2 regions of the Kitasatospora sp. NPDC048715 genome follow, and region 2 is predicted to be linked to the other one. Evidence: riboswitches for the same ligand, from Rfam matches in the RefSeq annotation. Region 2 holds a riboswitch; the other holds the start of a gene.
What was found. A riboswitch is a leader RNA that binds a small molecule or an ion and turns the genes downstream of it on or off. The one in region 2 is predicted to bind S-adenosylmethionine.
Positions count from the first base shown of each region.

Region 1: linked by a shared signal. The riboswitch ahead of thrC (threonine synthase) and the one ahead of ACGFSC_RS32215 (IclR family transcriptional regulator) in region 2 are both predicted to bind S-adenosylmethionine.

Region 1 covers NZ_JBICVH010000025.1:5,243-8,443, reverse strand. Annotated here, with positions in the region: gene thrC (threonine synthase) at 1-1,263, opposite strand, end outside; SAM riboswitch class I at 1,280-1,416, opposite strand; gene ACGFSC_RS37370 (glucosyl-3-phosphoglycerate synthase) at 1,528-2,565, shown strand; gene ACGFSC_RS37365 (trehalose-6-phosphate synthase) at 2,604-3,201, shown strand, end outside.
Region 2 covers NZ_JBICVH010000019.1:239,037-242,237, forward strand. Annotated here, with positions in the region: gene ACGFSC_RS32210 (hypothetical protein) at 256-1,329, shown strand; SAM riboswitch class I at 1,416-1,558, shown strand; gene ACGFSC_RS32215 (IclR family transcriptional regulator) at 1,759-2,472, shown strand; gene ACGFSC_RS32220 (threonine/serine exporter family protein) at 2,515-3,201, opposite strand, start outside.

The sequences.
Region 1 (3,201 bases), on a different contig from region 2:
GCGGATGACGGCGGTCATCCCGGCGTCGGAGACGGCGTCCAGGGTCTTCAGGCCGTCGCCGGTGTTGATCGCGACGGTCTCCTTGGCCGGATCCAGCTGCCCGGTCTCGACCAGCTTCTTCAGCACGCCGACGGTCACCCCGCCCGCGGTCTCGGCGAAGATGCCCTCGGTCCGCGCCAGCAGCCGGATCGCCGCCACGACCTCGGCGTCCGTGACGTCCTCCACCGCGCCACCGGTGCGGCGGGCGATGTCCAGCACGTACGGGCCGTCGGCCGGGTTGCCGATCGCCAGCGACTTGGCGATGGTGTCCGGCTTGACCGGCTTGATCACGTCCCGGCCGGCCTTGAACGCGGCCGACACCGGCGAGCAGCCCTCGGCCTGGGCACCGAAGATCCGGTACGGCCGGTCCTCGACCAGGCCGAGCCTGATCAGCTCCTGGAGGCCCTTGTCGATCTTCGTCAGCTGCGAGCCCGAGGCGATCGGGATCACGATCTGCTCCGGCAGCCGCCAACCGAGCTGCTCGCAGATCTCGTACGCCAGCGTCTTGGAACCCTCGCCGTAGTACGGCCGCAGGTTCACGTTGACGAAGCCCCAGCCCTCGCCGGCCGAATCGCCGATCAGCTCCGAGCAGAAGCGGTTCACGTCGTCGTAGTTGCCCTCGATGCCGACCAGCTCGCCGCCGTACACCCCGGCCATGACGACCTTGCCCTGCTCCAGGTCGTGCGGGATGAACACGCAGGACCGGAACCCGGCCCGGGCCGCCGCCGCCCCCACCGCGCCGGCCAGGTTGCCGGTGGAGGAGCAGGACAGCGTGGTGTACCCGAACGCCCGGGCCGCCTCGATCGCGCAGGCGACCACCCGGTCCTTGAACGAGTGCGTCGGGTTCCCGGAGTCGTCCTTGACGTGCAGCTGGGCGGTGAAACCGAGCTCCCGGCCCAGGTTGTCCGCCTTCACCAGCGGGGTCCACCCCGGGTTCAGATTGGGCTTCGACGCCACGTCGGCCGGAACCGGCAGCAGCGGCGCGTACCGCCAGATGGACGCCGGACCGGCCTCGATCCGCTTGCGCAGCTCCTCGGCGCCCTCGCTGCCGAACTCGTAGGCGATCTCCAGCGGGCCGAAGCACTCCAGGCAGGCGAAGCTGGGGCCGAGCGGGAAGCGGGTGCCGCACTCGCGACAGGACAGCGCGGCGGCGGGGCCGAGGTCGACGGGCGGGGGTCCCCCCGGCCGAAGGCTGGGGGAGGGTGCGGCGGTGTCGATAGCCATGATGGCGAGGCCTCTCTCCTCATCTTCCCCGTGGCACGGTCGCGCCACAGGCCGGAATTGGCACCTGTCCCGCCGGGGCCTGTCGACAGACAGCCGCGCGGGAAGGTTGCCGGGACGTCAACGGGCCGTTCCCTCAGTCCCTCTGGATGAGCTTGTGAAATTGTGGTGATGCTCAACGGCGACCCCGGCGTGCAAAGGTCCGACCGCTGTACGAAGACTGTATCCGAAGGCGTCAATCCTGAACGGGTCCGTCCGCCACGCGAGATGACCCGTCCCACCGACCCCGCCGAGGAGACCTCCGTGCCCGCCGAACCGATTCCCGAGCTCCTCCCGCAGGCGGCGTCCTGGCTGCGCCGCCGCTCCTGGAGCGCGGCCGACCGGCCGGTCCGCACCCTCCTCGCCGCCAAGGAACGCACCGGCCGCACCGTCAGCGTGGTCCTCCCCGCCCTGGACGAGGAGGCCACCGTCGGCGACATCGTCCGCACCATCCGCCGCGAGCTGATGGAACGCCTCCCGCTCGTCGACGAACTCGTCGTCGTCGACTCGGGCTCCACCGACGCCACCGCCGCCGTCGCCGCCGAGGCCGGCGCCCGGGTCGAGCACCGCGACGCCGTCCTGCCCCGGCTGCCCGCCGTCCCCGGCAAGGGCGAGGTGCTCTGGCGCTCGCTGCTGGTCACCCGCGGCGACATCGTCTGCTTCGTCGACGCCGACCTGCGCGAATTCGACCCGTCCCTCGTCTCCGGCATCCTCGGCCCGCTGCTGACCGACGAGTCCATCCAGCTGGTCAAGGCCATGTACGACCGCCCGCTGGAATCCGAGGGCGCCGTCCTGCCCGCCGGCGGCGGCCGGGTCACCGAACTCGTCGCCCGGCCCCTGCTCAACCTCCACTGGCCGGAACTCGCCGGTTTCGTCCAGCCCCTCGGCGGCGAGTACGCGGCCCGCCGCTCACTGCTCGAACGGCTGCCCTTCCCCACCGGCTACGGCGTCGAACTCGGCCTGCTGGTCGACGCCCTGGAACTGGCCGGCCTGGACGCCCTGGCCCAGGTGGACGTCGGCGTCCGGCACCACCGCCACCAGGACGGCCAGGCCCTCGGCCGGATGGCCGCCACCATCTACCGGACCGCCCTGGAACGCCTCGACCGCACCCACCGCCTCAAGGCCTCCGCCGACCTCGTCCACCCCCAGCTCACCCAGTTCACCCGCGACCCGGAAACCCGCGCCTTCACCGCCCACACCCACCCGGTGACCGCCCTGGAACGCCCCCCGATGCACACCGTCCCCGAATACGCGACCCGTCATTGAGGGGTTTGCCGCCCCGAACCCCCGGCAACATCCCAACCATGGGCGATCTCACGACCAACCGTTCGAGCGCGACCGGCACCGCCCCCGTCCTGGTTGCCTCCAACCGGGGACCGGTGTCCTTCAGCACCGCCGACGACGGCACGCTGACCCTGCGCCGCGGCGGCGGCGGACTGGTCTCCGGCCTCTCCGCCATCGCGGACCCGAACGCCGTCTGGGTCTGCGCCGCCCTCAACGACGCCGACCGCAGAGCCGCCGCCGAGGCGCCGCGGGGCCGCCTCGACCTGGCCGGCCACGAGGTCGGCGGCCAGGCCGTACGGATGCTGGACATCGACCCGCAGACCTTCGCCCGCGCCTACAACGGCGTCGCCAACTCCACCCTGTGGTTCGTCCACCACCTGCTCTACGCGACCCCCACGGCACCCGCCTTCGACGCCGGCTTCCGCACCGAGTGGGCCGCCTACCGGGCGTACAACGAGGCCTTCGCCGAGGCCCTGGCCGCCGAGGCCGCCCCGAACGCCGCGGTCCTCGTCCAGGACTACCACCTCTCCCTGGTCCCGGCCCTGCTCCGGGCGGCCCGCCCCGACCTGCGGATCGGCCACTTCTCGCACACCCCCTGGGCCCCGCCCGAGTACTACC
Region 2 (3,201 bases):
CACCTGCCCGCCTCATGTGCTCGCCCCCGTCCGCGCACGTGCCGCCCCCCGATTCGATGAGCCCCTATCAACCCACGGCACCCCGCGGATGTCGAGGGATCATCGACCCGGTGGTGATCCGGCGTTGATCGGCCGTGACCACAATCGACGGTGTGGCGCCCGCAGTCGGCCCGGCCCCGACCGCCGGACCCGCCACGTCCCCGGTCGCCCGGCCGCCGTCCGGCCGACCACCACGGCTCTCGGAGGCGGACCCCCATGAACACCGACCTGCTCCACCGGCTGCTCGACGTCGACCCGGCCGCCGGACCGGTCGACCTGCTCCACCGCGCCCGGGGCGAGCGCCACCTCCCGTACCTGGTGCTCGCCGCGCTCGCCCGGGACGGCGTCCGGATGGGCCGGCACGCCCGCGCCGAGCTGCAGCGCGCCCGCGACCGGGCCGAGTGCTACGCGGGCGTCGCGCGCGACCTCGCCGACGCCACCGGGGTCCGTCCGATCCGCGACCTGCCACTGGCCGGCTACTACCCGCCCGACCTGCCCCGGCCGCTGGCCGAGCTCGGCCTCGTCAGCCCCACCGAGGCCACGCTCTGGCAGGCCGTCAACCGGCTGGTCACCGATCACCCGGTGGAGTCCGTGGAGGTCACCCTGTTCGGCGAGCGGCCCCGGCACACCGCCGTCACCCTGCGCTGGCCGGGCGAGGACCCGCTGCTGGACCCGTGGTACCAGGTACGGGTCGCCACCGCCGCGCTCACCGGCGACCTCGCCACCGTCCCGGTCCGCCCCTACCTGGCCGCCGACGACCACGTGGAATGCCTGATCGCCCTCGCCGAGGAGGGGCTCGGGCGGGCCTTCCTCGCGGGCGACGTGATCGACGTGGCCCAGCTCGCCGGGCAGCCCTTCGACCCCGTCGAGACCGCCGCGGTGGTCGCCGCCTACCGGCTCGCCCCGGAGGCCGCCGCCCTCCTCGACCTCGCCGCCGAACACGTGCCGCTCGGCTCCCTGCGGGACGTGCGCACCGTCCTGGAGACCGAGGTCGCCCCCGAACGGCGCCGCCGCCGCGGCCGCCACCGCCCGCTCCGGCCGCGCCACGGCACCCTGCTGCGCCGCACCGTCATCCGGCACCGGTGGGACGAGGCCCTGCTGCTCCCGGCCGGCGACGCGACCCTGCTGCTCACCCCGGTCGCCGACTACCTGCTCGGCCCCGAGGGCACCCGGCCGACGGCCTCCGAACGCGCCGCCGCCCTCGACGCCCTGAATGCCTGGGACGCCACCGCCCCCGGCGGCCCGGACCGGGCCCCGTGCACCGGCCTGTCGGAGCCGCGCCACCGCTGAGCGGGCCCGCGGGCGGCGGCCGGGGGTGGGGGCCGGAGGTGGGGGGGCTTGCCGAGCGGCCCGGGAAGTCTTGTATCGTTCCTGGCGAATCATCCAGAGGGGTGGAGGGACCGGCCCTACGAAGCCCCGGCAACTCCCCGTTCGACCCGGCGTCCGAAGTACGCGCCGTGCCGTCCGGGGGCAGTGCCAACTCCGGCCTGTCGCCACTGTGGCGCGGGAAAGATGAGGAGACACGGTGCTCTCTGTGCTGTCCTTCGCCCGGGCGCTTCCCGCCCCGGCGCTTTCGCGTACCCGTCTCGTGCCCGGCGCAGGCATTCGGCCGTTTCCCCCGGCCCGTCCTCGCTGACCACACCCCCCGGCTCCCCGCCAGGAGCCGCCGTGAGCAGCGACCGTCCGCTGCTCCGGGCCCCGAGACTGGAGTACCCCCACATGGAGAACACGAGCGGCGTCGGCGTGCTCGACAAGGTCACCTCGATCCTCGGCACCCTGGAGGCCGGCCCCGTCACGCTGGGCGGCCTGGTCGCCGCCACCGGCATGGCGCGGCCCACCGCCCACCGGCTGGCCGTCGCACTCGAACACCACCGCCTGGTCAGCCGGGACACCCAGGGCCGGTTCATGCTCGGCCCGCGGCTCGGCGAGCTCGCGACGGCGGCCGGGGAGGACCGGCTGCTGGCCGCGGCCGGCTCGGTCCTCACCCAGCTGCGCGACATCACCGGCGAGAGCGCCCAGCTCTACCGCCGGCAGGGCGAGGTGCGGATCTGCGTGGCCGCGGCCGAGCGCCTCACCGGCCTGCGCGACACCGTTCCGGTGGGCGTCACCCTCCCCATGAAGGTCGGCGCCGCCGCCCAGATCCTGCTCGCCTGGGAGGAGCCCGAACGGCTCCACCGCGGACTGCAGGGCGCCCGCTTCACCGCCACCGCGCTGAGCGGGGTGCGGCGCCGGGGCTGGGCCCAGTCGGTCGGCGAGCGCGAACTCGGGGTCGCCTCCGTTTCCGCGCCGGTCCGCGGCCAGTCCAACCGGGTGGTCGCCGCCGTCACGGTCTCCGGCCCGATCGAACGCCTCACCCGGCACCCCGGCGCCCACCTCTCCCAGGCCGTCGTCGAGGCCGCCCACCGGCTCACCGAGGCCCTGCGCCACCCCTGAGCGGGGGCTCCGCCCGCGTCGGGGGCCCCGCCTGCCCCGGGCTCAGGCCCGGGGCAGCAGCACGGCGCGGGAGGGACGCGGGATCCGGCTGATCACCGAGCCGATCAGGGTGCCGATCGACACCCCGAAGACCGCCGACACGGCCGTCAGCACCGACTGCGCGCCGTTCCCGACCTCGATCTGCGCGGTGTGCAGCAGGCCGAAGGAGCCCGGTACCACGATCCAGAACGCCGGGAGGTAGAGCACCTGCCAGAGCGGACCGCCCGGCAGCCAGTGCACCAGGGTGGCCGCGGCCGCGGCGGTGACCGCGCCGGCCAGGCCGCCGACCGCCGCGCCGTGCGCCGACCCCACCACCACCTGGACCGTGACGCTGACCGCGATCACCACGACGATCCACGGGACGGCCGAGGGCGGGGTGTTCACGCTGACCACCACGCCCGCCACCGCGAGCGCCAGCCCCAGCGCGATCACCCACCAGCTCGGCCTGGCGACCTGTACGTCGGCCAGCGCGGCGGCCGGCACGCCGGCCGCCGTCGCGGCCGCGGCCACCCCGGCGAGGAACAGCGCCAGCTGCACCGCACCGGACACCAGCCGGGCCGTACCCGCGCTGGACGCACCCGCGGCGATCTCCGACAGCCCGGTGACGAGCAGTCCGCCCGGCAGCAGGATCGCCAGCGTGGCCACGATGGTCCGCAGCGGGCCCTCCAGCAGCCCGGCCCGGGCGAGCGA